DNA from 3 places in the Marinobacter subterrani genome. Region 1 is predicted to be linked to each of the others. Evidence: predicted binding sites of a transcription regulator. Region 1 holds the regulator's gene; each other region holds the start of a gene.
The links. Region 1 encodes sigma-54, which starts transcription at its own class of promoters, with help from an activator protein. Its sites were predicted from a motif close to ANTGGCATNNANNTTGCTNT; they were not measured.
Positions count from the first base shown of each region.

Region 2: a site for sigma-54 is predicted at 3,934-3,953, ahead of msub_RS03840 (PEP-CTERM sorting domain-containing protein). Genes of this name have one in related genera too.
Region 3: a site for sigma-54 is predicted at 2,608-2,627, ahead of msub_RS05630 (flagellar hook-length control protein FliK). Genes of this name have one in related genera too.

Region 1 covers NZ_LFBU01000001.1:1,944,409-1,954,726, reverse strand. The annotation lists gene msub_RS09225 (YhdP family phospholipid transporter) at 1-854, shown strand, start outside; gene msub_RS09220 (carbon-nitrogen hydrolase family protein) at 887-1,732, shown strand; gene yjgA (ribosome biogenesis factor YjgA) at 1,786-2,316, opposite strand; gene msub_RS09210 (HPr family phosphocarrier protein) at 2,351-2,620, opposite strand; gene rapZ (RNase adapter RapZ) at 2,628-3,512, opposite strand; gene ptsN (PTS IIA-like nitrogen regulatory protein PtsN) at 3,541-4,011, opposite strand; gene hpf (ribosome hibernation promoting factor) at 4,098-4,406, opposite strand; gene msub_RS09190 (RNA polymerase factor sigma-54) at 4,508-6,034, opposite strand; gene lptB (LPS export ABC transporter ATP-binding protein) at 6,241-6,966, opposite strand; gene lptA (lipopolysaccharide transport periplasmic protein LptA) at 6,944-7,498, opposite strand; gene lptC (LPS export ABC transporter periplasmic protein LptC) at 7,482-8,075, opposite strand; gene msub_RS09170 (KdsC family phosphatase) at 8,072-8,632, opposite strand; gene msub_RS09165 (KpsF/GutQ family sugar-phosphate isomerase) at 8,634-9,488, opposite strand; gene msub_RS09160 (ATP-binding cassette domain-containing protein) at 9,804-10,318, shown strand, end outside.
Region 2 covers NZ_LFBU01000001.1:821,479-831,796, reverse strand. The annotation lists gene msub_RS03855 (polysaccharide deacetylase family protein) at 1-375, opposite strand, end outside; gene msub_RS03850 (glycosyltransferase family 2 protein) at 502-1,635, shown strand; gene msub_RS03845 (DegT/DnrJ/EryC1/StrS family aminotransferase) at 1,770-2,789, shown strand; gene msub_RS03840 (PEP-CTERM sorting domain-containing protein) at 3,115-3,807, opposite strand; gene msub_RS22520 (PEP-CTERM sorting domain-containing protein) at 4,057-4,179, shown strand; gene msub_RS03835 (golvesin C-terminal-like domain-containing protein) at 4,258-5,799, shown strand; gene xrtA (exosortase A) at 5,846-7,315, opposite strand; gene msub_RS03825 (tetratricopeptide repeat protein) at 7,348-10,047, opposite strand; gene prsR (PEP-CTERM-box response regulator transcription factor) at 10,099-10,318, opposite strand, start outside.
Region 3 covers NZ_LFBU01000001.1:1,220,261-1,230,578, forward strand. The annotation lists gene fliM (flagellar motor switch protein FliM) at 1-589, opposite strand, end outside; gene msub_RS05625 (flagellar basal body-associated FliL family protein) at 641-1,150, opposite strand; gene msub_RS05630 (flagellar hook-length control protein FliK) at 1,314-2,516, opposite strand; gene msub_RS05635 (Hpt domain-containing protein) at 2,670-3,017, opposite strand; gene msub_RS05640 (PP2C family protein-serine/threonine phosphatase) at 3,047-4,810, opposite strand; gene msub_RS05645 (STAS domain-containing protein) at 4,835-5,140, opposite strand; gene fliJ (flagellar export protein FliJ) at 5,263-5,706, opposite strand; gene fliI (flagellar protein export ATPase FliI) at 5,706-7,097, opposite strand; gene msub_RS05660 (flagellar assembly protein FliH) at 7,078-7,971, opposite strand; gene fliG (flagellar motor switch protein FliG) at 7,971-9,014, opposite strand; gene fliF (flagellar basal-body MS-ring/collar protein FliF) at 9,007-10,318, opposite strand, start outside.

The sequences.
Region 1 (10,318 bases):
CCTTCCGGGCGTTGGATATGGGCAACTGGCCAGACATTGATGTGACCATCGCCGACCTCCAACTGAATGCCGATTCTCTGGGAAGCTGGGCATTTCGGCTCCGCCCCGAACCCAATCGGCTCAACGTCAATGCCATAGAGGGGCGGCTCAATTCGCTGACACTGCTGGGTGATATGAGCTGGAGCATTGTCGATTCGCGGGAGACAACTCGATTCCAGGGTTCCATCAGCGGTGGTGCCCTGGCTGACCTGAATGACCTTTTTGATACCGATGTGCCGGTTGCCAACAAGGCCACCCGGATTGAGCTGGATCTGGACTGGCCGGGTCGTCCGGATGAATTTGCGGTGTCGCAACTCAATGGTTCGGTCAGTATCAGACTCGACGAGGGCGTAATTCTTGAAAGCAGCAGTTCCGCCCAGTTATTCCGTATTTTCAATCTGCTGAACTCGGATACGCTATGGCGCCGGCTCAAGCTCGATTTTTCCGACCTCTATGAGCGGGGCGTGGCGTTCGATGCGATTTCGGGCAAGGCACGGCTCACCAACGGCCTGTTGACGCTGGATCCCGAGCTCCAGGTGGTGGGGCCTTCTGGTGCCTTTAAACTCAGCGGAACAACGAATATGGCGAGCGAGCAGCTGGATATGCGCCTGGTGGTTGTCCTGCCGCTCACCCAGAATCTGCCCCTGGCGGCCCTGCTTATGGGCGCCAGTGCGCCCATTGGCGGCGCCTTGTTTGTTCTGGACAAGATTCTGGGCGACCCGCTGAGCAGACTGACCAGTGCAACCTACAGCGTTACGGGCACATGGGAAGAGCCGGTGGTAGAGTTGGAGCGGGTATTCGATACTGGCAAATAATCGGTTCTGGTGAATTACGACGGGAGACTGTCATGAGCGAGCGTGTTTCCGGCAGGGTAGCCGCCATTCAGATGGTAAGCAGCCACGATATCCCGACCAACCTGGCCGAAGCGGAACGCCTGCTGTCGGAAGCAGCCGCACAGGGCGCAACGGTCGCCGTGCTGCCGGAAAATTTTGCGGTTCTGGCAACCGGACAGATGATCGACTGCGGCCGCACGGAGGCCGGATCAGAGCCGGTGATACGGGCGTTTCTTACCGAACAGGCCCGGGCGCTTGGCCTCTGGATTGTGGGTGGCTCCATGCCGCTGGCAAAGCGCCCGGATGGCTCCGATATTCCGGGCCGGGTCCGGGCAAGTTGCCTGGTTTTTGATGACCAGGGCGCAGAGGTTGCCCGCTACGACAAGATTCACCTGTTCGATGCCATGGTTGACGATGCCCATGGCCAGTATCGTGAATCAGACACTTTCGAGGCGGGCGAGCAGGTGGTTACCGTGGACACGCCGGCAGGGAAACTGGGCCTGGCAGTCTGCTATGACCTGCGCTTTCCCGAGCTGTTCCGGGCGTTGAGAGCACAGGGAGCCGATTGGGTCTGCCTGCCGAGTGCATTCACCTGGCAGACTGGGGATGCCCACTGGCACCCGCTGATCCGGGCACGGGCCATTGAAAACCAGGTATGGCTGGTGGCCGCGGGGCAGGGTGGCCAGAACAGTTCGCGGCGGCGGACCTATGGCCACAGCCTGATCTGCGACCCCTGGGGTCGCGTGGTGACGGAACTTGGTGAAGGTCCGGGTGTGGTTGTTGCCGAGTTGGACGCCGGGCAGCTAACCAGCCTCCGTAACCGCATGCCGGTCTGGGACCACCGGCGCCTGAAAGCCTGAAATTGGGGTCAGATGAAATCGGGGTCAGATGAACTTTTCATCTGACCCCGATTTCACACTGCTTCAGCGTCGTCGATGCATTCGCGAAGATAGCGGAACAGTTTCCTGGCCTGGCCGGTATTTTTCTGTTTTTCGACATCCCTGCGGGCATTCCGGGCCAGGTTGCGCAGGTGTTGCATGTCTGTGCCGGGGCAATAGTTGAAGAATTCGCCCACAACGGAATCGCCTTCCGCGATCATCCGGTCGCGCCAGCGTTCGGCCAGGTGGTGTCGGCGGGTGTGTTCCTCGCTGCCGGCATCAAAGGCGTCGATGGCTTTTTCCAGCGCTTCGGGGTCGTCTTCCTGGCGAATGACCTTGCCGATGTACTGCAGGTGCCGCCGCCTGGCCTCGTTCTGGCGGATACGCCTGGATTCTTCGATGGCCGCCCTGAGGGTATCGCTGACCGGCAGCGTCTCCAACTGATCGTTACTCAGATCGAGCATCCGTTTACCAAGGTCCTGCAGTGCGTGCATTTCCCGTTTGAGCTGGGATTTGCTGGGGCCGTCATATTCCGGCGCGTCGTGATCTTCGTGATGATCTTTCATATTGCTGCCTGATTCGGTTTGTCGGATGGCACGTTTACTCGCCCTCACCAAAATAATCGTTGATCAGCTCCGCCAGAGCCTCGACGGCCTGTTCTTCATCCGGCCCGTCGGCAATGAGCTCGACATCCGTGCCTTTGCTGGCTGCCAGCATCATCACCTGCATGATGTTTTTGGCATCCACATCCCGTCCCTTGCCGCTGATCCGGACGCTGCTATCGAATTTCGAGGCGGTCGCAACCAGCTTGGCCGTGGCACGGGCATGCAGCCCCAGCTTGTTGATGATGGTGATCGGGCGACGAATCATGGGCAGATCAGATCTCTTCGCGGGTCTGCAGGTGGGGCAGTTCGGTATGGCGCACTTGCACGTTGCTGTAACGTTGCCGGTAGTAAGCGCCCAGCTGCTCGCAGACATACACGGACCGATGCTGGCCGCCGGTGCACCCGATGGATATGGTCATGTAGCTTCGGTTGCTGTCAGCGAAAGAGGGCAGCCATGTGTCCAGGAACGCTTTCAGATCATCGATCATCTTACGGCTCGCCGGTTCCTTCTCCAGGAACTCGATGACCGGCTGATCGGTGCCGACATACTTCCGCAAGCTGGTGTCCCAGTATGGGTTTGGCAGACACCGAACGTCGAAGACATAATCGGAATCCAGCGGTACGCCGTGCTTGAAACCGAACGACTGGAACAGCAGGGCCAGTTCCTGATCCTTGCGCCCGACAACCCGCTGTTTGATCATGTCACGAAGTTCGTACATGGACATGCCGGTTGTGTTCACATAAAGGTCGGAGAGCTTGGATAGAGGCTCAAGGAGTTTCTTTTCACTGGTGATTGCCTCTCTCAGCGAGGTTTTGTCATCGCTGAGCGGGTGCTTGCGCCGGGTAGCATGGAAGCGCTGCAGCAGGGACTGTTCGTCGGCATCCAGGAAGATGATTTCGACTGTAACCCCGGTCTCCTGGAGGCGACGGTAAATCTCCTCGAAGTTGGCCAGTTCTCCGGACAGGTTGCGAGCGTCGATGCTCACCGCCATCTTGCCGAGTCTCCCCGGCCTGGTCTGGCCTGTGGCTTCCCGGGTGAGGGGGAACAGCAGGCCGATCGGTAGATTGTCTATGCAATAGAAGCCGAGGTCCTCCAGCACATGGAGCGCGGTACTCTTGCCGGATCCGGACCTGCCACTGACGATAATCAGCTTCATGACCAACTTACCTCCACTGCAATGACTGTCATCCGCCCGAGGCGGTCATGCGTTCGTACAGGGTGCGGGCGTCCTCGCATTGCCGGAGACGGTCACAGAACGAGCGTTCATTGAATTTTTCGGCCAGTTGGCTGAGAAGCTCCAGGTGCTCGCTGGTGGCCTCTTTGGGAACGACCAGGGCGAAGATCAGGTCCACAGGCTGGTTGTCGATCGAATCGAACTCGACGCTCTCTTCCAGTGTCATCAAGACACCCACCACATGATCCAGCCCGTCTAGGCGGCAGTGGGGGATGGCGATGCCCTGGCCAATGCCGGTGCTGCCCAGACGTTCCCGTGAGATCAGGTTGTTGAAGATCTCGGTCTCGCTGAGGGTATTGTCCTGGTGGTTTATCTGCTCGGCGATAAACTCCAGGGCCCGTTTCTTGCTGGAGGCGGGCACCCGGCAAAGGGTGAGCTCCGGCGAAAGAATGTTGTCTATGGTCAGGGATGTGTCGCTCATAGGTCGACTGCATTTCCGTTAAAAAAAGGCTGCGACACGTCAGCCGTGTCGCAGCTCGATTGGATGACTTGCATGAAAACAGCCAGTTAGCGCGAGCCGTTTCCGTGCATCCGGTCTACATTCTTTTCCTTGTGCTTGAGAATCTGGCGGTCGAGCTTGTCGATCAGGGCATCAATGGCCGCGTACATATCCTCATTTTCTGCCTTTGCGTGAACTTCACCACCAACCACGTGCAGCGTGGCTTCCGCAATCTGTCGCACCTTTTCCACTTCCAGGGTTACCTGGCTGTTGCTGATGTGGTCAAAGTGACGTTCGAGCTTCTGGAATTTTTCCGAGACATAATCCTTGAGTGCGGGAGTCAGTTCTACGTGATGGCCTGAAATATTGAGTTGCATAGGCGTCTCCTGTTGTCATCATGCCGGCTCCCGGGAGCCGGCCTGGGTGCTGGCGCGTTGTGCGCCGGCGAATACGGTGTCGCGTTTCCCGCCCGTGGTGTTCAGACTAGCCGTTTGCGTTCATTGGAAGGCGGAATGTGCATCGCCTCCCGATACTTGGCAACGGTACGTCGCGCAACCTTGATTCCCTGTTCTCCTAGCATGGCTGCAATTTTACTGTCGCTCAACGGCTTTTTGGGCGTTTCGGCAGCAATCAGTTTCTTGATCATCGCGCGTATGGCCGTAGAGGAACATTCTCCGCCCTCGTCAGTGCTCACGTGGCTGGAGAAGAAATACTTCAACTCGAAAATTCCCCGGGGAGTGTGCATGAATTTCTGGGTGGTCACCCGGGAAATCGTCGATTCATGCATCTCCACCGCCTGGGCAATGTCGGAGAGAATCAGCGGCTTCATGGCTTCTTCGCCGTAATCCAGGAAGCCCTGCTGGTGCTCGACAATACGGGTTGCCACTTTCAGCAGAGTCTCATTGCGGCTCTGCAGGCTCTTGATAAACCATTTCGCCTCCTGCAGCTGATCCCGCAGGTAGGTGTTGTCGGCACTGCTGTCGGCACGCCTTATTAGTGAAGCATAGCTCGCATTTACCCGGATGCGCGGGGCAATTTCCGGATTCAGCTCAACCCGCCAGCGGTCGTTGTGCTTGCGGACGATCACATCGGGGATAACGTAGTCCGGTTCGGCGCGGTCAATCACGTCGCCCGGGCGCGGGTTCAGGCCGGTAATCAGGGCCAGGACTTCCCGCAACTGGTCTTCCTTCAGGCGGCTGCGGCGCAGCAGCTGGGCGTAATCACGGTTGCCGAGAAGATTGATGTAGTGGGTGATCACCAGTCGTGCCTGGGCCAGCCAGGGGGTATCCGGTGGTAGCTGGTTGAGCTGGATCAGCAGGCATTCCTGCAGGTCGCGGGCGAAAACCCCGGGTGGGTCGAAGTGCTGCAGGCGATGGAGAACGGCTTCAACTTCATCCAGTTCGAGGGGATCTTCGTCATGTTCATCCAGCAACCCGGCGTGGATCTCGTCAAGATCGCTGGTCAGATAACCACGCTCATCCACCGCATCCATCAGCGCATGCGCAATGGCCTGGTCCCGCTCGCTCATGGGGGTCAGGTTCAGTTGCCATTCCAGATGGTCCTGAAGGGTTTCGGTGGGTGAATTCCGGGTTTCGAAATCGTGATCGTTTTCGTCGTCGTTGCGGGCCGTGGTAGCCGGGGCCGACTGGTAGATATCTTCCCAGGCGGTGTCGACCGGAAGGTCATCCGGGATATTGTCCGGGATTTCGTTCTCCGAGGACCAGTCAGGACCGTTTTCGGACTTATCCCAGTCAGATGGGGGCTCTGGCGTTGTTTCAGCGGCGGACTCGGCGGCATTCGCTTCGCGTTCGTCATTCGCGGCGTCGGCTTCGGCCGAGTCATCGTCCTCGGAGGTTTCCAGCATCGGATTGGATTCCAGGGCCTGCTGGATTTCCTGCTGAAGGTCGAGGGTAGAGAGCTGGAGAAGCCGGATCGCCTGTTGCAGCTGGGGCGTCATGGTCAGGCTCTGACCCAGCTTTAACTGTAGGGAGGCTTTCATCACCATGGTTCAGGATCCGTCACTCATCAGCGCTTTGTGTCATAAGAGGTGAAAAAATCTTTATATGCCCGTTACTTGCCGTGGATTGCGTTTACCCTAGCAAGTTCTTTGCCGAGTTTACTTGCTACAGATCATCAAAACAATCTCGGGGTCAGATGAAATTGGGGTCAGATGAACTTTTCATCTGACCCCAATTTCATCTGACTCCGGCTTCACAGCCGGAACTCGTCGCCCAGGTACACCTTCTTCACCTGCTGATTGGCCAGAATGGCGTCGGCATTCCCGGAGGCGATGATGTGGCCGCCGGAGACGATGTAGGCATTCTCGCAGATATCGAGGGTCTCACGCACGTTGTGATCAGTGATCAGCACGCCGATCCCCTTGTCCCGGAGGTGGCGGATGATGTGCTTGATGTCACTCACGGAGATGGGGTCGACACCGGCGAACGGTTCATCCAGCAGGATGAAAGCCGGCTCCATCGCCAGGGCCCGGGCAATTTCCACGCGCCGGCGTTCACCGCCGGACAGGGCCATGCCCATGCTGTCGCGAATATGGGTAATGTGAAACTCTTCGAGCAGTTCTTCCAGTTTTTTTTCCCGTTCTGCCCTGGCCAGCCCCTTGCGAGTTTCCAGAATGGCCATGATGTTGTCGCGCACCGAAAGCTTTCGGAATACCGACGCCTCCTGTGGCAGGTAGCCGATTCCCTGGCGTGCGCGGCCATGCATGGGCAACGGTGTGATATCGCGGCTGTCGATGGTGATCCGCCCGCTGTCGGCGGGCACCAGCCCGACTATCATGTAAAAGCAGGTGGTCTTGCCGGCGCCATTGGGGCCGAGCAGGCCAACGATTTCCCCGCTGCGGATTTCCAGGGAAACGTCGAGCACCACTTTTTTCTGTTTGTAACTCTTTGCCAGATTACTGGCTCTCAGAATTGCCATCGGAACCTTGTGTGTTAGTGCTGCGCGGCTGAATCACCATTTCTACCCGGCCGGAACCTTCGCCATCAGCGGCCCCGCCCTCGGCAGTCACGACCCGGCGGGCGGTATCATAATGGATGACATCACCCCGGAACACATTGCCATTCTGTTCGATGACCGCCTTCTGTTCAAAGGTCAGTTGCTGGTCGGAGGCGGACCAGGTGATGTTCAGGGCCTTGGCGTCGGTTTCACCCGTACCCTCGCGGGTTGGCTGGCGGTAATGGGCCGGGCTTCCGAACGCCTCAATCCGGCTCAGGCCCTTTGCGTCGCGGTACAGAACCACGCGCTGAGCATTCAGCTGGGTCTTGCCCTGCACCAGTTCCACGTCGCCGGTATAGGTGGCGATGCCCTTGCCATCATCGAGGCGGGCGTTGTCTGCAGTGACCTTGATGGGAAGATCGGAGTTAAGGTCGAACGCTGCTGCCGGCCCGGTCATGGCGAGGGTTAGCAGGGCAGCGATCAGGCCCCGGTATCGGTTAGTTTCCGGTTTCATAGCGTCCTTCCACCTTGGAGTTCAGTTCCAGTACCCGCTCGTCGATCCACGCTTTCATGCCGACGGCGTGGGTAATTCCGGTAACGTCGCGGATAACTACGGGAGCATCTGTGTAAGCCATACTGCGGTCGTTATCCAGGGTCAGTGTTGATGTTGTCAGGGTGGTGTCCCGGCCGCCAACACTTCGGAGGATCCGGACATTGCCGGTCAGGTAGAGCAAGTTCTCATTTTGCAGGAGACTGCCATTCTCGGCTTCGATAATCCAGGGCTCGGCGTTGGCATTGCCTTCGTTGCCGAACAGTTTGGCCTTCGGGGAAACCATGGTGGCCAGATTACCTTCCTCGAATTGCTCGATCCGCGGGCTGGTAAAACTGATCTTGAGATTGCCGGTCTCATCAAAGGAGGTGTACTCGCCATTGACGACAAATCCGTCCGGTTCGGCATCACCTCGCAACTCGGCGGCCTTCTGGTTAGTCACCGGAGGTTCATCACTTTGCCACATCAAAAACATTACGGCGGCAAGGGTGCCAGCCAGTGCCAGGGTGCGCAGCCAGGGCCGGTCGGGAAGCCAGCTCATGCACCAGGCTCCTGGTCCTGCCGAAGGTAGGGCGCGAGCGCCGCGTCCAGCTTGCCCTGGGCACTGAGCAGCAGGTCACAGGCCTCTCTGACGGCACCACTTCCTCCAGGGGTGCGGGTGCAGTAATCCGCATGTTGGCGAACCAGCCAGTAGCCGTTGGGTACGGTTATGCCCAGGCCGGCGAAGTTCAGGGCCGGCAGGTCTGGCAGATCGTCGCCCATGTAGGCGATTGCCTCCGGGCTGATGTCCATGGACCGAACCAGTTCCAGCAAGGCTTCTTTCTTGTCTTCCCGGCCCTGCATCAGGTGCGGGACGCCCAGGTCTGCCATGCGCTTTTCCGTGAGGGGAGATTTGCGCCCGGTAATAACAGCGACCGTGATTCCGGCTGCCATTAACTGTTTCAGGCCCAGGCCATCTAGAATGTTGAAGGCCTTGAGTTCATCTCCGCTGGCACTGAAATAGAGCTTGCCATCACTCATGATGCCGTCGACATCCAGGGCGATCAGCCGGATATTCGCCGCCTTTGCCAGGACGGACTCGGGCCATTGATTCTGCATGTCAGATAACCCCGGCCCGCAACAGGTCGTGCATATTGATGGCGCCCACCAGGGCCCCGGTGTCATCGGTGACCGGCAAAGCGTTTATCTTCAGCTCGTCCATTACGTTTAGCGCCTCTGCCGCCAGATGGTCGGCCTGGATGGTCCTGCCGTGGCGGGTCATAATCTCATGGATCGGCGTGTTGTGAATGTCCACGGCGCGGTCCAGGGTCCGGCGCAGATCGCCGTCCGTAAATATTCCGACAAGCGTGCCCTGATCGTCGACGACCGTGGTCATGCCGAGGCCCTTGCGGGAAATTTCCAGCAGGGCGCTGCTGAGCGTGGTGTTCGGGTCGACAACGGGAATACGGTCACCCGTGTGCATGATGTCGGAGACTCTGAGCAGCAGGCGACGACCCAGGCTTCCACCCGGGTGGGAAAAGGCAAAGTCCTCGGCACTGAAGCCGCGGGCCTCAAGCAGGGCAACCGCCAGGGCGTCGCCCATGACCAGTGTCGCGGTGGTGGAGGAGGTTGGTGCCAGGCCCAGCGGGCAGGCTTCCACCTGGACGCTGACATCCAGATTGGCCAGGGCCTCCCGGGCCAGAGTGGAATTGGCATTGCCGGTCATGCTGATCAGCGGTGCACCCATGCGCTTGATGAGGGGCAGAATGGTAACCACCTCACTGGTGTTTCCGCTGTTGGAAATCGCGATGACCACATCCTGGGAGGTGATCATGCCCATGTCGCCATGGCTGGCTTCGCCCGGATGAACGAAGAACGAAGGCGTACCGGTGCTGGCCAGGGTCGCTGCAATCTTGTTGCCGATATGGCCGGACTTCCCCATGCCGGTAACCACCACGCGACCTTTGCAGTTCATGATGAGTTCGCAGGCCCGGCTGAAGTGGTCGCCTATCCGGCTCTCGAGCGCATCGATGGCGTCGCGCTCGATACGGATGGCGCGAATGGCAGGGGTTCTGAAATCAATCGGAGTCTGTTCGGTCATCGGGCTTTGGGCCTAACTGTCTGGAAATTGGAAGATGGCTGAACGAGTATATCATTTTCATCCGGCAACGATGCCCGGTTACCGAAAGTTCAGTCAGACTGATCATGGTTGTCAGCAGATTTTGGGCTGTTTGGATTGAGCTTGGGCGCTCCTTGGCATAATGTAGCCGCTCTTTGAAAGGGAAGGACTATGGATTCATCGGTTTATATATCGCTCAGGGACGTTGTGTTCTCCCGCTCGGGGCGCCGTATTTTCGACGGAGTCAGCCTGGACATTCCCCGTGGCAAGATTACCGCCATCATGGGCCCTAGCGGCACAGGTAAAACGACACTGCTTCGTCTGATCGGCGGTCAGATCCGGCCGGATTCCGGCAGCATCATGGTGGACGGCCATGAGGTCCCGAAGCTCAAGCGGAAGGCGTTGTATGCGTTCCGTGAAAGAATGGGAATGCTGTTCCAGAGTGGCGCGCTGTTTACCGACCTGAGCGTATTCGAGAACGTCGCCTTCCCGCTGCGAGTGCACACCGGTCTGCCGGAAGACATGATCCGGGACATCGTATTAATGAAGCTGGAAGCCGTGGGGCTAAGAGGCGCCCGGCACCTGATGCCGTCGGAACTGTCCGGTGGCATGACGCGGCGTGTGGCCCTGGCGCGAAGCATTGCGCTGGATCCGGAGCTGATCATGTACGATGAGCCTTTTGCCGG
Region 2 (10,318 bases), 1.1 Mb from region 1:
AATAGTGGCCGGGGTATTCTGTATCTTTAGCGTTGAGTAAGCGTGCTGGTAGTTATCTCTCCAGCCGTCATCAAACGTAAAGGCGATAGCTAGCCTGGGGAGCGTGTGGTTCTGTTTACTCAGTTTTACCCATTCGTCCAAATGTATGGATTCAGCCCCGAGCTTTTTGGCGAGTCGAATATGCTTTTGCAGCGTCTCGGGGCTAGTGATCATGCCAGGCTGTTCTGCTGCTCTTTCGGAGGAGTCGGCGGGCAGCACTCTGTGATAGGTGAAAACCAAGAGTGTTGGCTTGGTGGATAAGCGGATTCGCAGCCAGCCGAATCCTGCAAGCACGGCAAGTGCGCCTGATTTAAGAACAGATCGGATCAATGCCACGCCTCGGGCCTCCGTCGGCTTCACCAATGGTTTTGGCGTACTCGTCCATGTATATTCGTTGCCATAGGGATTCTGCCAGTAGTGTGCAGAGATGTCATCCACGAGGATTCACAGGGATTGGGAGAAATGCTGGTAATTCTGTTCTGGTTTGGAGTTGTTGGTGTACTGTTCAGCTATTTTCTCTATCCACTCATACTAGGCTTCATACCGCGGCGCTCTGGAATTGGCAGGGATATCGCTCAGGCAAATGCACTTCAACGGGTCTCTCTTATTGTTACGGCCCACAATGAAGCGCACCGCATTCAGGAAAAGATTGAAAACTGCCTGGCCCTGGATTATCCCGAGCTGGAGATCATTGTCGCTTCCGATGCCTCTACTGATGATACAGACCAGATCGTACTGGCCTACCAGGTGCGCGGTGTAAAGCTTGCTCGTTCAGAGGAGCGAAAAGGCAAGGAGCACGCCCAGTTGCAGGCCATCAAACGGGCTACGGGCGATATTCTGATATTTTCGGATGTGGCTACCTCCATACCTGAAGATGCATTGGGCAGGATGGTGCGGTATTTCGATGATCCTACCGTTGGGGCTGTATCCAGTGAGGATCGGTTCGTTAGCCGTGATGGCAGCATTGTGGGTGAGGGTGCCTATGTCCGATATGAGATGTGGCTCAGGGGGCTGGAATCCGATAGGGCTGGTCTGGTGGGGCTCAGCGGATCATTTTTTGCGGCCAGGCGCTCAGTATGTGATGAATGGGACATCTATTCCCCCAGCGATTTCAATACTGCGCTCAACTGTGCCCGCCACGGCCTGGTGGCGGTAACCGCACCCGATGTGTTGGGCCTCTATCAGGATGTAGCTGATGCCTCCAAAGAGTATCAACGGAAGATCCGGACCATTATCCGGGGGCTCACAGCCCTTAGCCGTCACCTGGAGGTTCTCAACCCGATCCGGTTTGGCTGGTTTTCCTTTCAGGTGTTTGGCCACAAGCTGATGCGCTGGGCGGTTCCCTGGTTTCAGGTTTTGCTGTTTATCATCTCGGTACTGTTAACCGGTCATGGTGTTATCTACAAGGTCGCCTTACTGGTTCAGATCCTGTTCTATGGTGTCGTGATCGCCGGGCATCTGAAGCCAGGGCTCCGGGAACGTACGGTCTTCAAGATTCCCTACTTCTTCGTTCAGGTGAACCTGGCGATCGCTCGAGCAACCATCGACTTTTTAAAGGGTCGGCGAATGACAGTCTGGACGCCTTCTAAACGATGACGGGTATGCTGAGGCCCGTTGGAAGCCGTGTTCCGGTTCCTCATCCCGGCACCAACCTGCAGTTGCCGTGGGCTGAAAATTACCACACCTGGTGCATGGGCTCCGGCACCCAGGCTTTGTCTTCAGCTGTGTTGTTGGCAATCACTCGGTCCAGCCGGAGACCTTCAACGCCGGAGGTCATTCTGCCTGCCTATGGCTGCCCGGATTTGGTGGCTGCGGTTGTGGCGCAGGGAGCCAGGCCAGTGCTGGTCGACTTGCTGCCAGACTATCCGTTCATGGATCCTGAAAAACTGTCCAATTCCCTTTCTGCCGCGACCGTAGCGGTGATCGCCGCTGGCTTTCTGGGTGTGCCAGAGCAATTGTCTTCGCTGGCAGGTATTTGTCGGGACCATGGTGTCTGGCTAATTGAAGATTCCGCTCAGTGTTTTCCGCCGGATTGCGCCCGCGATCCAATCGCGGACTGTGCTGTGCTTAGTTTTGGTCGTGGCAAGCCGATTAACCTGATGGGTGGAGGGGCACTCCTGGTTCGCCGTGACCATGGCCCCGCCACGTCTGATTTACTCAGCGGCCTGCCTGAAATCCAGTTGGACGTTGACTGGAAATGGAAGGCCAGACGACAGCTGTTCAATTTTCTTCTGGGGCGATTCGGTTACGGTCTGCTCAGGCGGGTGCCGTTTTTGGGGCTTGGTAGTACGGTATACAAGCCTTTGGTCAGGCTGTGCCGTCTGAAGCTACCAGCTGGGCTCCTGGAGGCGGGTATCAGTGAGGCTAAGAACCGAGCGTCAATCTCACCAGAATACACCAGGAAACTTGGGTTTCTCCGGCAGCGCCGCTGGACGTTGTTTATGGAGCAAGATATAGCCCCACAGGCCGAGGGCCGTGTGACGCTGCGGTATGGGGTATTGGCCCCCAATCAGCACGTCAGGGATAGAGCGATTAATGCGCTTAACCAAAAGGGCATTGGGGCGAATGCTTTCTATGAGCGAGCATTGCCCGAAATTGAAGGTTTGAAGGGTATCGTGCCCGGCTCAGCTAGCGATTACCCAAATGCTGCCTCGTTTGCCAATCGACTGCTTACGTTGCCGAGCCATGAGGATGTCACGAGCCAGGATGTGTCCTTGATTGCTTCCGTGATATCGGAATGGGCGTCTTAGAAACAGTTTCCCCTACTTTCCTAAACAAGATCCTGTCAGTTTTTTTAACAGAATTGAAATCGCTTCCTCTCTAACTGCTTAATTTTGGCGCTTGGCGCAATACTTGCCAACGACTGAGCAGACTACTATGGCAAAGAGATGGATCGATGGGTCGTAAGCTTCTGGTCATCACATCTTGCCAGGCATAGCTGGCTTCCAGTTATGGGACAATAGCTCGTCAGCGCTTCCCACCGATTGAGGCTGTAATCCAATGCTTCCGGATCCATCCGGTACTTTCTGGCGGTGACACGCCAGCATCCACTGATGCAGCGTATGAGCAAAGGGCTTAGGTTTGGCGATTTCGTAGGCCAGCTTCTAAATGAATTACCCTTCTCTTGAAGAATAAACCCATTAATCCTAGAGAGAAAAGAGCTAGTGCTGACGGTTCGGCCACCCCCACGGCAAAGGAAAGCTGATTAAACTCTCCTGGGCTTGGATAGCCACCACCACCTACAACGAGATACTTCATATTCGGGACGGCGATATTCCACGAATAAAACTGTCCGGGTTCAAGGCCATAAGTTATCGTTCGTTGCCAGGCTATCTCATCGCCAACTTCATCGAAAGCGTGCCAAACTAGGGTACTCAGCTCGCTGAGAACAATATTTGTGAGCGTCATTGAAAAAGAAACCCATCGGGGAGAGTGCGTAAATGCCATTCCAAAACCTTGAGCACACTCATACCGTCCGACACACTGAACCCACTGGGATTGCATAGTCCCAAAAGTGAGGTCGCCGCTAAAGAAGGACCTCTTCGCCTTAATTGGATAAGAGCCGTACGAGCCATCTAAATATTGCAACGTGACAAATGGAGAAACATTAGACAGGTCAGCGCCCTCTGCATAATCACCAGGATCAACAGTGATTATGGATGCCTCGGTAATCGACGGAATCAAAAACGAAGATGCCGCCATTAGAATACTTGCCAGTATTCCTGCCCGCGCAAAGACCGCCCCAAGCTTTTTATATGCAATACCCATCACTTTGTCTCCTTACTTGTCAGGTCCTGACGCTCTCGAGTCGCTCTTCCATAGAGGCGATAAATTGACGAGCGTCTTTTGGGGCCATGGGCCAACAAATGGTGAAATCACTGCCAAGGCTTCAGGGAAGCAAATACTAAGCCAAAACTTTTAAATCAATCACTTCGCTAAGCTACAGAATTGAACGTGTAAAATCATTCGACAGGTTCGAGCCAAGGTGGTTTCGGTCAACCATCCTTTGCAGTCGGCGTGCCGGAACCATCAGCCCTGATACTTTCCTGCCTGGGCCTGATAGGGTTTTTCCTTATAAAAAGAAGGGAAAGCTGGGTAAGCAGGGTTCGCGATAAAGGCCTCGGGCATATCGCGAAATGAACTAGCGCCCGGCCTGTGGAAGCCCGAATATGTGCCATCATTCTCATAGTTGTTGTGCATAACAAGGATGGGACGACGATGAAACGGATAAACATGGTGGTATTGGCGGTTGCGTCGGGAAGTGTAGTAACCGGGTGCAGTAGCCTTAAACCAAAAGGGGATGTTGACCAGCTGCCGGCACCCTCGGCAGGCATTAGTGCTGAATACGTTATCGATAATTCAAACCCTGGCTTTTACACCGACGGAGAGTGGAAGCAATCCTCGGTTACAAGTGGATACATCGGTGAAGGATATCTGGCTGCGGAGAGTGGCACAGGAGCAAAGACTGCGACCTGGAACCTCAATATTGTAAAACGTTTTGATGTGTTCGTCAGATGGACGTCGCACAGCAACCGCGGCACAAATGTAAAGTATGTCGTTCATCACCTGAACGAGCAGGATAATCTGACTACGACGACGGTTGAGGTTGATCAAACAGAGTTTGGCGGAGAGTGGTTCAAATTAGGCACTTTCCGGATGTCGTCGCTCACCAGCCGGGTAACTGTTTCCAATGACGCTAATGGTTATGTCATCGCTGATGCAGTGCTTTTCGAGGAGGCACCCGCAACGTCTTCTGCGGATGCGGATGCGGATAATGACAGCATGCCGGATGCCTGGGAGCTTAATCAGGGGCTGGATCCAACTAACGCCCTGGATGCCGGGCAGGATCCTGACGGCGACGGATTGACCAATCTGCAGGAATTTCTGGGGATGACGGCCCCATTTAACCTCGATACCGACAGCGACGGCATGCCTGACGGTTACGAAACCACAGCATCACTGGACCCGACCTCACCAGACAGTGACCTGGATGCAGACGGCGACGGTTATACCAACTACCAGGAGTATCTGGCAGGAACAGAGCCGACGAATGCCGCAAGTGTATTAGCGGCGAATACAGTCCTGCTCACCTGGGAGCCGCCGGTTACGCGAACTGACGGAAACGCTCTTTCCCCTGAAGAGATTGATTATTACGAGCTGAAATATGCAAGAACGGACGGTGGGAGTACCGCGGGAATAGTTTCGGATAACAGCTCACCCGAATTTGTGGTTTACGGGTCTGACTCGAGTACTTCGACCGCAACAAAAGGGTATATTGGCGAAAATTATGTAGCGATGCCCGCTGGGTCCGGTGAAAACGTCGCGAGCTGGTTAGTAAGTAACGTTACACCGGGAACGGAGCACCGTGTATCTGTTAACTGGACGTCTTACAGCAATCGCGCCACAAACGCGACCTATCGGGTCCAGTATGAGTCTGAGAGTGGTAGCATCGAGGAGAAGCAATTCACAGTAGATCAGACCTCAGGTGGTGGAATCTGGCAGAATCTGGGGTCCTTCATTCCCGGTGCCAGCCAGGTAACCGTTTCCTTATCTAACAACGCTGATGGCTACGTTATAGCGGATGCTATAAAACTGGAGCCAATCGCTGCCGCTGTGGGGCCGATCAGGATAGAGGCTGAGAACCAGTCCTATGTTGTTAGTGATCTTCCTCCCGGAACATGGCAGTTCCAGATACGAGCGGTGGACACAAACGGGGTTGCGAGTGATTATACCGATCCTCAAGTTACATTAATTGAATAACTCGGTTCTCATTTATCGACACTCGGTTTTATGCCGAGCTGAATACTTACTTCAGGCTCTGGAGAAAGCGCTCGAAGATGACCCGTTGATCGGCGCATTCAGCATCGTTTGAGCCTCCACAACGCCCCGCAAGTGCCCACAAGGCGCCACGGGCGTCTCCTCTGAGTTTATTGAGCGCCCCCTGGATCTTCGCCTCCGTTCTGGAGCTGGTAAGCTGGTCACCCACCTGATACCAGGACCACAGGATAACGTAGGAGCTCTCTCCGTTTTTCTGGATAACGGTCTCATTGATGGTATCCGGGCTCACACTCAGGTTGCTTTTCAGTGTTCGGGAGGCTTTGGATACAAGCTTCCACTGCTTGCGGTCGAAAAGCTGATTTCCGTAAAAGATCAGTTCCTTATTCTGGGCCTGGCGCCGATAGCCTGTCATTTGCATCTGCACCTGTTCCAGATCGTCGGATACATACACGCCGCCCAGGTTGATGTCTGGTTTTACGTAATCAGGCTGCCATATGCTCGCGTGCCGCAGGGGGCCGCTCCAATGGGAGTCGGGTTCGGGCAATTTCGGTGCCCATGAACTGGCCAGCGTCTCGGTTCGGGCATTGAGGGCTGCTGGCACGAGCAGGGGTAAGAGCAGGAGTAGCGAGGCGATGACTGGCCACTTCATGGAAGTATATGCCCCGCTCGCCGGCACGGCCTCCGGCTTGCCGTGGTTGGAGCTGTCGTCAATACCCGGGAGAGCCTGTTCCAGTTTGCCCGAGATAAAGAACAGGGGCACCAGTGTAACAACGATGAAGACTGCCCACCCGAAGAGCTCATGGTCCTCAATCAGCGAGGTTTCCATGTTGGTGTAGTGCCCCGCCGCAATAATTCCGAACACTCGTATCCAGTTGGCTACCATGGACAGCAGGCCCGCCGCGATAATTAAAAGTGCTATACGTATGTTCGAGCGGTAGTAAAGCAGTCCGTAGAAGGCGGCCAGAAAGAGCGCGACCATCATGTATCGCACACCGCTGCAGCCGTTCTCAACAAAAAAGGTTCCAACGTCCAGGGTAATGAAGAATTCATGGATGGTCGCCGGAATGTCAGCTGCCCGGAGCAGGATCGTGTTGAAAAAAACGGTAATGTGTTGGAGCAGGGGAGAGAGGTCGTCCCACACCGGAACGGCAAAAATGAGCAGCAGGAGCGGCCCGCCTGCACTGCTTAAAAATGCCTTTCCCCAGATGGACCAGCCCCAGAAAATAATGATCAGGGGAACCAGCGCCAGGCGGAATACCCTGATATCGGCGGCCTGAGAGAGGATGAGAACCGCAATGGATCCAGCCAGAAAAAGCAGCCCCAGAGGCGAACCGTTCAGGGTCAGAGCCTTAAGGGCATGCCTTCTTCGGTACAGAAGAAAGAGGGTGCCGCCGAGCACCAGAAACCCGTGGTTGTAGATGATAGAGCCGTACCACAGGTGAAAAAATGACTGCCACTCAGCCCATAACCCAACGACCAAAAGCGGAATTGCGGCCACCCAGAGGTACCGCGTTGTTAAAGCTCGCTCCATTAGCCCTGGCCGCCAAATTTTTCCAGAATTCGTTGGGCATCTGCGTTCTTGCCGGCAGCTTTGTAAGCCTCTGCGAGATGCAGAGCGATCTCCTCTGACCCGGGCTGAAGCTCATGAGCCTTTTCGAGGATCGGCAAGCTGTCCTCATGGTTGCCGGCTTGCAGCATGATCCATCCATAGGTGTCTGCTATGGCGGCATTGTCGGGGGCAAGATCATAGGCTTTTCTGGCCATGGTCACAGCCCGCTCATCGCCGGCTTCATGATACAGCCAGGCCAGATTATTCAGCACAATTGTGCTCTCGGGCATTGCACTCAGTAGTTTTTCGTAATTGGCTCTGGCTTTGTCGTTCGCGCCCTCAGCCTGTTGAAGCAGTGCAATTCTCAGGCGCAGTTGCGCACTATCTGGATAGGTATCAATACCGGATTCCAGCAGCGACAGGGCCTCTGCGTCCTTGCCTGCTTTCTGCAGAACTTCAGCATAGGCATTCATGAGGCCAGCGCTGGGCTTTTTGTCCATGGCCAGTTGATAGAAATCGGCTGCCTGTTGATATTCTTCCCGGCTTTCAAAATAACGTGCCTCTACCAGATAAGGCGCCGGTGATTCCGGATGTTGCAGCTTGGCTTCCTGGAGGATGCGCCGGGCCTCATCGCTGTTCTCTGCAGCAAATGCCTGCGCAGCCGCCTGAAGTGAAATTGCCTCATTGTCGGGGAAGAGTACCCTGGCGCGGTTTAGAACAACCGAGGCACGGTCTGTCTCGCCCGCTTGCCTGAGCTTGGCTGCCACACCGTTGTAGATGTTCGCAACAAGCGGTGCAGCCTGCGATGGTGTGTTTTCTTCGGCTCGTTCGAGTAACGATGCAGTAAGGTCGTCTGCTTCTTTAGTGGCATTTTGCAGTAATGCCAGCTCCAGAAGTATGAGGCGAGGGCCGGTTGCATCCGGGTGTGTTTTGAGAACTTCCCGCATGAAAGTCTCGGTTTCATCCCGGTTCAGAACCGAGGTAAGCCCCTGGAGGGCGAGCCGGTTGTCCGGGGCGATTTCGACGGCTTTGCGGAACTGTTTCTGCGCCTCGGCCTGGTTTTTCTGGTTCAGCGCCAATCTGCCAAGTGCCATAACGGGGGCCACTGCTTCGGGATCTTTATTAAGGGCCTGGGTGAAGTATCCGCGAGCTTCCTTGATCTGGTTCTCGCTGGCAGCCAGGTTTCCACGAATAATCAGGGCCGTTGTATTGTCTGGCTCATCCTTGATCCATTCGGACGCTGTTTTGATGGCGGCCGCCGCATCTCCGGAGCTGGCCTGGGCGTGAATCAAAAGGCTCCGGGCCTCATCCAGCTCTGGTGCCTTCTGAAGTACCTGTGCTATCTGGTCAATTGCCCGTGAATAATCTCCCCGCTGAATCAGATAGTTGGCATATCGCAGTCTTAGCTGGTGGTTATCGGGGTTGAGTTTCAGAGCCTTTTCCATGAGCGCTTCACCGGTTTCGGTGTCACCGCTTGCCAGTGAAGTTATTGCGACCAGGGCGAGGGTTTCAGGGTCTGAGTCCTTGCCTTCCAGCTTGTCGAGTACTTCCTGTGCGCCCTGAGGGTTGTGCATTTGCAGTCTGGTCGCTGCCAGTAACTTGCTTGCCAACTCTGAGTCCCCCATTTCGGCTACAGGGGCCAGCAGTTTCTCTGCCTCTTCCACACGGCCCTGTCGGAATCGCACGAGCCCCAGCATCAGTGCGGAGGGCTCATGGCCAGGGGCTTGCGCAAGCACTTCTTCCAGGTATCGTGCTGCGCTGTCCAGGTCGCCCTGTTTCATGGCGTCCTGGGCGGCCATCATATTGCTTTTGATTGTGCCGGGGGCGGACTTGGCCAGTATCTCTTCATAGACAAACGCTTCCGCCTGTTTCCCCTGGGCTCTTAATACCCGAATCAGGGCGGAAATAGTGGCGTATTTACGCTGGGTCATGACATCGTATTGGCCAATATCCTCGAGTGCCCGGATGTAGCCGTCTTCCGCCTTCTGCCACTGTTCTTCGGCGTGGGCTAGCTGGGCTTTCCAGAGCCAGAGATCTGTGCTCTCCTTATCAATTTCTTCTGCTTTGGCAATCAGTTCCTGGGCTTTCTCCTTGTCGCCCCGGGCAAAGGCGATCCTGGAGAGGCCAATCACGGATTCAACCGCTCCCGGGTTAATCGTTCTGGCTTTCTCGAAAGCCTCAGTGGCTTCGTCCAGTTTGCCTGAAGCCAGGTGGATCTTGCCTTCCAGCAGTGCGGCCTGGGTCTCGACGGAACGGTCGGGGGAGGCAACTTTATCCAGTGCGGCCAAAGCCTGCTCATACTCGTTGGTCATGAGGTTCGCTTCGGCGTATATGAGGCTGGCGCGATTCTGGGCCTCGCTACTGATTTCCCCCTCAGGGACTTGCTTCATCACCCAGTCAAGCTGTCTTTCTGCATTAATTGCATCTCCGGCCTTCAGCAGGTTGTCGATGATCAGAAAGTAGGGGTCAATTTTATCGGGCTGCAACTCAATCGCACTGCGCGCCTCCAGCGTACTGGCCTTGAGCTCCCCCTGGCGCTGGAAAAAGCGTGACTGATCCAGGTGGCTGATATATTTGATCTCTTCCGGCGTCATTTCAGGGGTGTCTTCGCCGCAGCCGACGAGAGCAAACGAAATGGCAACCGAAAGAAGGGTGGCACGTACTGCTGAAACTGGTTTCATCGCCCTGTTCCTTTTCCCTTTTGGGTCTTTATTGGATTCCCTGCCTGTTACTCAGGCACTTGATGCTTCTGATGATGTTTTTATGCGGTATTTGTCTGTCAGGTTGTAAAGCGTTGGCCGGGTCACGCCCAGCAGGCGCGAGGCCTGTGCCATATTGAACCCGCAGGACTGAAGGGCCTGCAGAATGGCCGCGCGCTCGGCGTTCTCACGCACTTGCCGCAGGTTGAGCTGGCTTTCGGGGCCTGCCTCGTCGCAGGTGAGCTGCAGGTCG
Region 3 (10,318 bases), 720 kb from region 1:
CCACCACCACTTCGCTGGGGCTGACGATATTGGCCATCGCCGGATTGACTTCCGAGCTGAGGTATTCGAAATCGACCTTGAGTACGGCGTGCCAGGCCTCTTTCATATCGGTGAAAACCTGGTTCAGAACCATCTGCACGATGCGGGTCTCGGTCGGCGTGAATTCCCGGCCTTCGATCTTGGCATGCCGCCCTTCCCCGCCGAAGAAATTGTCCACCAGCTTGAACACCAGCTTGGCGTCCAGCACGAACAGGGAGGTGCCGCGCAACGGGCGTACCTTGCACAGGTTGAGGCTGGTAGGCACATACAACGTGTGGATGTATTCACCGAATTTCATGATCTTGACGCCGCCGGTGGACACATCGGCATTGCGGCGCATCAGGTTGAAAAGACTGATTCGGGTATAACGGGCAAACCGTTCATTGATCATTTCCAGAGTCGGCATGCGACCACGGACAATGCGATCCTGACTGGAGAGGTCGTAGGACTTTATGCCGGTTTCATCGGTCTCTTCATAGGTATCAATGTCGCCATCGTCCACCCCGTGGAGGAGGGCATCGATTTCATCCTGTGACAACAAGTCCTGCATACGTAGTCCTGCCCCTTCGTAGTCCTGCCCCTGATAGGCTGCGCCCGTGCCCTATTGCACGACAAAATTTCTGAATAACACCCGTTTGACGGCGGGTTCACCTTCCTGTTCCAGCACCTGGTTTACCGTTGTAAGCATTCGCTCGGCCAGGCCTCTGCGCCCCTCGGGCGTCTGCAGATCATTGAACTCGCTTTTGCCCAGAAGCATGATCAGCTGGCTGCGAATCAGCGGCAGATGCAGCTGTGCCGCCGCCAGAGCCTGGGGATCCGTCGCCTCCAGAGCCAGGTAGACCTGGGCATAGCGCTGGCGCCCCTGGGCCTGCACCGTGGTAACCAGGGCCTTGTCAATCAGCAGGTAGGTGCTGGGTACAAAGGCTTCCTCTGTTGTCTCGCCGGCCTCGCCATGGTCTTCACTCATGAAGGGCAAGCCGCCCCCTAGAAACCACATGGTTCCCACCACCGACAGCACAATCGCCATAATAATGACCACCACCAGCATGATGATCAGCTTCAGTTTGCCTTTTTTGGCGGGAGCCGTTTCAGACGCGTTGTTTTCAGCCATAGTAATCGCTTTGCCAGAAATCCGTCAGAGGGAGCGTTTTTCCGTGACTTTCAGGATTGGATGCAAAGGACGGGCCAGAAGGCCCAACCTTCCCGTTCAGAACAGCAGTTTAGCGTTGCCAGGAAGGATGGGCAAAAGAGATTGGAGGGCCGGGCAGGAACAATCAGGCGAAGATGTCTACTTCGCCCTTCCAGCTGAGATCAAGGTGACCGGAGTTCGGTTGATCATCACCGGCATCCGCGTCTGCCAGTGACGATGCCCGGCCACCCGAGCCACCACCATCGCCGGCGCCCTGGTCGCCGGTCTGCTGCCTCGGCGAATCAGACACATCGAACCCGGCCAGAGAAAGCCCCTGTTCCCCGAGCATGTCGCGCAGCCGGTGGGAATGCAGCTCAAGCTGGTCGCGCACCACCGGATTGGCAGCGTGAACCGTGATATTCGCCTGCTCGTTATGGACCCGCACCTTGACTTCCATCGGCCCCATATCGGGCGGCGTGAGATGGATTTCGGCAACGGACATATTCCGGGCCGTCAGCCAGCTCAGTTTACCGACGAGCTTGTCACCCCATTCGGCGTGACCAACCGGCACGTCAATCGAGGTGGCATAGCTTTTTAGAGGCCCTGCTGTCTCGGCCGCCAGCTTTGCTGCGACATTAGTGCCACTGGCTCCCTGCTGGGAGACCAGATCAAGAGCCGACTGAAAACGGCCCGAGGTCAGTGCTGTATCCGGATCCGCGTTCCCGCCAAGGTCGGTAAGTGCTGCAGCCTTGACGGCTTCGGTTACCGTGGCATCCGTCTTGACGCCTGCAGGCAGCTTGCCGCCCTGGCCCAGAAGGCCGTTGAACAGGGCCACGCCCGGGGCAGCCTGCTGGCCGGACATGCCCGCCGCCACCGGAGACCCGGCCATGGGCGCTGCGGCGAACAGGCCGGTCTCACCCGAGCCACCGGCTTTCGGGCTCAGCCAGGCCTGCAGTTCAGCAAAGGTGAGAGGCAGCGCCGTGGCATCCTCGCCAGCCACCTCCCCGATTACTTCCGCCTCGGCAGCCTTTGGCTCTGCCGCATCGGAAGACTGCACGGCTTCGCCATCAGCTTTTTCGGCGGCCACCTCCGTCTCGCTGGCAGGCCTGCCCTCGCCGGAATCAGACTTGGCCGGCCGAGCTTCATCGGTGGCACTGGCATTGGCGTTGTTGTCGGCGTTGTCCTTCTGTTCCGCTTTCTGGCGGTCCAGGCGTTTCTGCTCCGCCCGGGAGACGGACTCGAAATCGCTCGTTCGTTCGGCCGGATCCCGACTGCTGCCGGATCTGGACGGACCTGCATCCTTCTGGATACCGGGCGCAGGCGTTTGGGGGAGAACCAGTTGGGCCATGGCAACCTCTTGCCGCTTTTCTCAGGTTGGCGCCCCCAGCTTGCCGGACTCCGGCCAATTCAGGGGCAATACAGTCACACTTGCACAAAGCAAAGCAAATGCGGTGCCACCACCTCCCGGACTGATCAATCCGGCGCTATAAAGCGCTGCCAGTCAGCGAACCAGAAGCCCCTCCAGCCGCTCACCTACCTCACGGAACTCCGCGTCAATAGCCGCCAGCAATGCCGGGACGTCTTCCAGACGGGACGCCTTTCCCGCCAGTTCAGCTTTCAGGTTCAGTTCACCAAGGCGGGGAGCGCCGATATTGATGCAGCTACCCTTGAAACTGTGGGCGGCCTTGGCGAAGGCATCGCTGTCATTTGCCGCCAGCGCTTCCCGCAGGCTTCGGATTCTGTCCCGCGAATCCTCAAGATAGGTATGTATCAGAACTTCAAATTCATCTTCCATGACGTCCTGAAGCTCAGCCAGTGCTTCCTCGTCAAGGTGTGGTTTATCACTCATGACCAACCCCCTGGTTCCGTTGATAACCTCTAGGTTGCCTCGCTTCCCGGATTCGCTGAAGCGCCACTAAAATGCCAATCATAAACAATTTCAACATGGTTACCCTGCTCATGAAACCGGATCGATTCAGAGAGCCGCTTCAGCAATAACAGCCCCCGACCCGCATATCGCCTGCTTCGACCGAGATGAACGCTGGATGTGGCGCCCGGATGGTTCTGGAAATCAAAGCCCCGGCCGCTGTCCTCGCAGACAACACGCAGCCGGCCACCTTCCGGTTTCAGCGAATGATGAAGGGTGAAGCGAATGTAATGGCCCTCGACGTTGGCCAGGCGCCGCCTGCGCTCCTGATAGTAACGCTCAAACCCTTCCGGCGAATGCTTCCATTCCGATGGCAACTCCAGCACGCCATGCTCCAGGGCATTATTGTAAAGCTCTGCCAGCAGGGTATAGATCTCACCGCTTTTACGCCGCAGCCCCGGAACCTCCATGCAGATATGCAGCAACAGCGGCAACGGACTGAACTCCCCGAGAGTCTGCTCCCGGATTTCATAGCTGCAGCGCCACTCCGCCGGGCCGGCAAGCGCAGACGGCATGGCCCGGTCGGGCACGGCCGAGAGGCCCGCCTGATCGCTCATTTCCAGGCAGCAGAGGGTCAGATCGTCGCCGTCCGTGAAGCCGCCGGTAAACCGGTGAACCGCGGACATCATCGCGTCAAAGGGGTGATCACTGGCATCCAGGTGCGCCAGGGCCTGGTTCACGCCCTGTTCGCCAAAAACCTGGCCGGAACTGTCCGCCGATTCCAGGAAGCCGTCGGTCATCAGCAGTAGCCGGTCTCCGGAACCGGCACCAAGCCGATCGAACTCAGCGTTGAACTGTTCTGGCGGAAGTATGCCCAGGGGCAGATGCTGGGAAGGCAGCGCCTGCCGTTCACCCGAGGCGCGAATCAGCCAGCCGTCCGGCAAACCGCCGTTCCAGACCTGAACCTGGTTGAGCTTGAAATCGGCCTCGATCATGGCGCCGCAACAGAACATGTCGGTGGGTAGAATACGCTTGAGCTTCTGGTTGATCTCGCGCAGTACATCCTGGCCGTTGAAACCCTTGCTCGCCATGCCGTAAAAGATTTCTGCCACCGGCATGGCACCGATCGCCGCCGGCAACCCATGGCCGGTAAAATCGCCCATGAAGATGAGCACACCGCCGGCCGGTCTCGGCGAGGCAAACAACACGTCGCCATTGAAAATGGATTGTGGCGATGCATGGTAGCGGATGTTGCTGGCCCCCAGGCAACCGGAATGGGCAACGTTGTCGAAGACCCGCTTGGCGATTTCCTGCTCTTCCGTCAATTGCCGGTTCCGCTCCCGGCTCAGATCCCGCTGTTCAGACAGGGCCTGGTGCATCAGCCGCATACGGTTGAACGCGTTGATCTTCGCTTCGATGATAATCCGGTTGTAGGGTTTTCCCAGAAAGCCGTCACCGCCGGCCTCCAGGCAGCGGGCGAGCGCGCCGGCCTCGGACAGGGAGGTCAGGAAAATCACCGGAACCAGCCGTTCCCCGGCCAGGGATTTGATCTGCCGGGCCGCTTCCATGCCATCCATAACCGGCATAAGGGCATCCAGCAGAACCAGATCGGGCGCTTCCCGCCGGAACAGGGCCACCGCATCGAGACCATTGGAGGCTTCCAGAACCTGGTGGCCCAGCCGCTTCACAAGCGTTCTGAGAATCAGCCGGTCACTGTCGGAGTCATCAGCAATCAAAATTCTGAGTGGTCTGTGTTCTGCCACGGAATCATCCATGAGAACTCCGGCAGTGCGCGGTCATCAGCGAATAGTGAACAATTGCTCGAAATTGGAAATGGAGAGAATGCGACGTACATCGTTATTGCAGTTTTCAATGACAATACGGCCGCTGTCGCCACCGGCGTAATCCCGGAGCAATAACAGCATGCCCAGGGCCGAACTATCCAGGTAGGTGGTCTCCGAGAGGTCTATGATATAACCGCGGATGTCCGGATCACCATGCTCGTAGGCATCCCGGAATGCCTGATGGGTGCTGAAGTCAAAGCGCCCTTCAATCCTGATAACAAGTGTCTGACCGTCATCATCGCGGCGCGTCTGAATCGGCATTCCAAAACCTCCAAAGGCGTCAAGAGCAGAATTCCACCGGCCCTGCACGCCGGCTTTTCATGGGTTAAGGATAGCTGAGTGACCTGAAATTGCATCCGCATTTGTTTGATGCAGGGCAAGATTCAACGCTGCCGGCGGTTAAAGGCCCTGCCCGCGGCCTCATCCGAGAGCTTCTGCTCGCGCAGGTCCTGCGCTCTGAGTTCCTGCTGCCGGCAGGTATCAATGTATTTTTCCATACCACGACGCCGTTCCCAGGCTTGCTGCCATTCCTGCCTGCGCAGCTCGAACACCTTTTGCGCCTGGTCCAGCTGTGCCTGCTGCTGCCCGATCACCTGATCCAGTTGCGCGATGAAGGCCTGCCAGGCCTGCAGGCGGGACACCTGAACCACACCTTGCTGGCTGTCCCGGATCTGCTGGCGATACTCCTGCTGATAGCGGTTCAGGTTTTCCACCTGTTCACGCTGCTGGTCAACCAGTTTGCGGGCATCGCCCATACGCTTCAGGGCTTCCTGCTCCTTGCGCTCCTCCAGGGAGAGCACCACGGCCAGCCGCCGGGATTTCAGCATCAGCCGTCACCTCCGCCGCCGGCGGGATTGGGTACCGCAGACTTGCGCCGTTCCGGGGACCGGCGCTCCGGCACCACCGCCAGCAGCTGTTCAATACTGTCGTTCAGTGGTGCGCTCTCGTTCAGCCCCTGCTGCAGAAACTGGCGCATATTACTGATGTGGGTAATGGCAAAGTCGGTTTCCGGGTCGGAACCTTTCACATACGCACCCACGGATATCAGATCCCGGGCCTGCTGATAGCGGGAATACACCTGCTTGAATCGCTGCGCCCGGGAGAAATGTTCGGTTTCGGTAACCTGCGGCATCACCCGGCTGATGGAAGCTTCCACATCAATGGCCGGGTAATGCCCCTCCTCGGCCAGCCGGCGGGACAACACAATATGCCCATCGAGAATCGCCCGGGCGGCATCGGCAATAGGATCCTGCTGATCGTCGCCTTCGGTGAGCACGGTATAGAATGCGGTAATTGAACCGCCACCCGGGCGGCCATTGCCCGTGCGCTCGACCAGCTGCGGCAGTTTGGCAAACACCGATGGCGGATAACCCTTGGTCGCAGGCGGCTCACCGACGGCCAGGGCAATCTCGCGCTGGGCCTGGGCATAACGGGTCAGGGAATCCATCAGCAGAAGCACGCGCTTGCCCTGATCCCGGTAATATTCGGCAATCCGGGTGGTCAGCATGGCCGCGCGCAGGCGCATCAGCGGGGAGTCATCCGCCGGTGAGGCCACCACCACAGAGCGTGACAGTCCTTCCTCGCCCAGGATGTCCTCGATGAACTCCTTGACCTCCCGGCCCCGCTCGCCGATCAGGCCAACCACGGTAATATCGGCATCGGTGAATCGCGTCATCATGCCCAGCAGCATGCTCTTGCCCACGCCACTGCCGGCGAACAGGCCCAGCCGCTGACCCTGGCCAACGGTCATCAGCGCATTGATCGCGCGAATGCCGACATCCATGGACTGGCGCACCGGCGCCCGGTTCAGGGGGTTGATGATATCGCCGGTCAGGGGCACCCGGGCTTCCGCCTGCAGGGGGCCCTTGCCGTCCAGGGGTTCACCGCTGCCATCGACCACCCGGCCCAGCAGTTGAGGGCCCACCGGCACCCGGCTGGCGGCCGCAAGCGGCAACACCCGTGCCCCGGGTTTGAGCCCCTCAATGGCGGTTAGGGGCATCAGGTAGACCCGGTCATCCTCGAAACCCACCACTTCGGCTTCGACATTACCGGTGCCCTGGCCCGCGATCACACACCGGTCGCCCACTACCATGGGGCAACCAACGCATTCGAGGGTCAGGCCGACCATACGGGTCAACCGGCCGGATAGCTCAGGCTCTGGCTCGTTGCCAATATAGCCCCGGAAGCGGTTCAGGCGGTCAGCGAGGCTCGAGGTCATCGCCGTCATCCTGGTTTCGTGCCGGCGTCGGGGCGTCTTCGGCCCGCTCCGGTTCCTGCGAATCAAGTACATCACGATGGAAACCGGTCAGATCGTCCATCAGTGAATCCAGCTCTTCGGTTTCCCCAGCTTCACTCTCGCTCATCTGTTGGTCCAACATGCCCTGAACCGCCCGCTGAAAGCGCTTCTCAACGGTGAAATCAACCAGGCTGTGGCGGGTTTCCACCCTGCAGCCACCGGGCAGAATGGTGTCGTCTTCAATGACCGAAGCGGAGGTTTCGAGGCGTGCAGCCACGTCCCGGACGGTTTCGCAGTCGTCCGGGTGAATATGAATGCGGATGTTTTCGGCGGTGGAAGGAAGCGCCTCCAGGGCCCGGCGAACCACCTGCCGGATCTGGGACGAATCGATGCTCAGCTCCCGGTAGACCACGGCCCGGGCCAGAACGGTCGTCAGGTTGACCAGAGCGGTTTCCAATTCGTCTTCGTGGCGACGAATGGGCAGCAGCAGCTCGCCCATCAGATGCTCCAGACGGTCAACCCGGGTGTCCATTTCCTTTCGGGTGTCTTCGTAGCCCCGGGTCTTGCCCTGCTCACGGCCTTCCGCCAGCCCGGTCTCCAGGCCTTCCTGATGGCCCTGCTGACGACCTTCCGCGAGCCCGGACTGGTAACCCTGCTCGCGGCCCTCGTTGTAGCCATCTTCCCGCGCCGCCTGGCGAATCTCGTCTATGTCCGCGGCCGTCAGGGGTTTGACGTCCCGCTCTTCTACCCGGGCCACCTCGTTGCCGCGCTCGTCGAGCAACGGCAGCTCCCAGCGCTCATAGGCTGTCAGCTGTTCCTTGGGAATCCGGTTGAGGTCGCGGGTGGAATCTTTCATCACATCATTTCTTCGCCAGCGCCACCGAGGGAGATTTCACCGGCCTCGGCCATGCGGCGTGCGATGGTAATAATATCTTTCTGTGCCGACTCCACTTCACTGACCTTGACCGGCCCCTTGGCCTCCAGGTCATCCTGAAGCAGCTCTGCGGCACGCTTTGACATGTTCTTGAAGATTTTTTCCTGCACCTGTTCGTCGGCACCCTTGAGCGCCACCACCAGGACTTCCGAGGACACTTCGCGCAACAGCGCCTGGATACCCCGGTCATCAACCTCCTTGAGGTTGTCGAACACGAACATCAGGTCTTCGATGGTGCTGGCAAGATCCGGATCCATATCCTTGATGGAATCCATCAGGTTGCCTTCGATGCTCCGGTCCATGAAGTTCATGATGTCTGCTGCTCGCTTGACGCCGCCAATCCGGCTGGTCTGGGAAGCCGCACCGCCAGAGAACTGTTTCTCGAGAATGTCGTTCAGTTCCTGCAGGGCCTGGGGCTGGATGCTTTCAAGTGACGCCACCCGCATCATCACGTCCAGGCGGACCTTGTCATCCAGCGTGGCAAGAATTTCTGCCGCCTGGTCCGGATCCAGGTAGGAGATAACGATGGCCTGGATCTGTGGGTGCTCGTACCGGATGATGTCACCCACGGCCCGGGGCTCCATCCATTTGAGGGTGTCGAGCCCGGTGGTGTTGCCACCGATCAGGATGCGGTCAATCAGGCTGGCGGCCTTGTCGTCGCCCAGCGCCTGGGTCAGCATTGCCCGGATGTAGTCGTCATTGCCCACGCCGAGGCCGGTCTGGCCGCCCACGGCATCGACAAACTGGTTCAGCACAAAGGTGACATCGTCCTTGCTGACATCTTTCATCTGCGCCATGGCAACGCCCACACGCTGAACCTCTTTCGGCCCCATGTGTTTCAGAACCTCAGCGGCGTCCGCCTCACCCAGGGACATCAGCAGAATGGCCGCCTGCTCCACCCTCGGAATTTTCCGCTGTGGCTTCTGCGGTGCGCTGGCACCTTGCGGATTGGCTTGTTCAGTCATCGACGTTCACCCACTGGCGCATCACCTGTGCAACCCTTGCCGGGTCTTCCGAAATCAGGCCTTTCAGTGCATTCAGCTGCCTATCATAACTGTCTGTGGCACCCGGCAAAAGCAGATCATCCTGGGACGTCATGGCCTTGCGCAGTTCATCTCCGCCCTCGATCTGGTCCAGGCCGTCATAGCCGCTGTCCCCATAATCGCCGCTCCGCTCCCGGCGTCCGCCACCAGAGAGGCTTTTGAGCGTCGGGCGCAACAGGCCCAGCACCAGTACCAGAATCACGAGCCCCGCCAGCACCTGCTTCATCAAGTCCCAGAACCAGGGCTGTTGCCAGAAATTGGGAGCGACGAATTCAACGGCTTCTTCCGGTGCGAATGCAGTATTCATGACCGTAACACTGTCGCCCCTGGCTGCCGAATACCCCACGGCATCCCGCACCAGCATGCTCAGACGCTGCAATTCCTGCTCGGGCCAGGGCTGGAATGTCACTTCGCCGGTCTGGGGGTCGACCACTCTCATGTCGTCCACGGCCAGGGCAACGGTGATTCGCTTGATGCGACCGAGCTCCTGGCGCGTGTAACTGACGGTGCGGTCCATTTCATAATTGCGCGTCGACTCGCGACGGATATTCACCGGCTGGGGCGCAGGCCCCTGGCCATTCCCGCCGGCGGCCTGCTCTGGCACTGTCGCGTCCGCCGGCGGCTGGTTGGACAGGGCGCCGGGAATGCCTCCTTCGGCGCCAGCGGCGCGCTGCTCGGTGAGCTCACGCTCGCTTCGAATGGCCTGCTGCTCGGGATTGAACAGCTCGGCCGCCTGCTCGATCGAGGAAAAATCGAGATCGGCCGACACCTCTGCGCGATAACGGCCATCGCCCACAATCGGTGCGATCAGCGACGCGACGTTACGGGTCAGCCGCTCCTCAACCCGGGCTGTGTACTCAAACTGGTCTGACATCCGGTCGGCATTATCCTGGCTCTCTTCACCGGTGAGCAGGTTGCCGTTCTGGTCAACGACGGTTACGTGTTCCTTGTTCATCATCGGAATGCTGCCGGCAACCAGGTTCACAATGGCGCTGATCTGTTCCTGCTCCGGACGCCCGCCGGCGAACACTTCAAGAAATACCGAGGCCGAGGGTTCTCGGGCATCGCGGACGAAAACCGATCGCTCCGGGATAGCCAGGTGCACCCGGGCATTGCGCACACCGCGCATACTGGCAATGGTACGCGCCAGCTCTCCTTCAAGTCCCCTGCGGTAGCTGATGGTTTCCATGAATTGGGACGTACCAAGGCCCCGCTCCTGGTCAAGC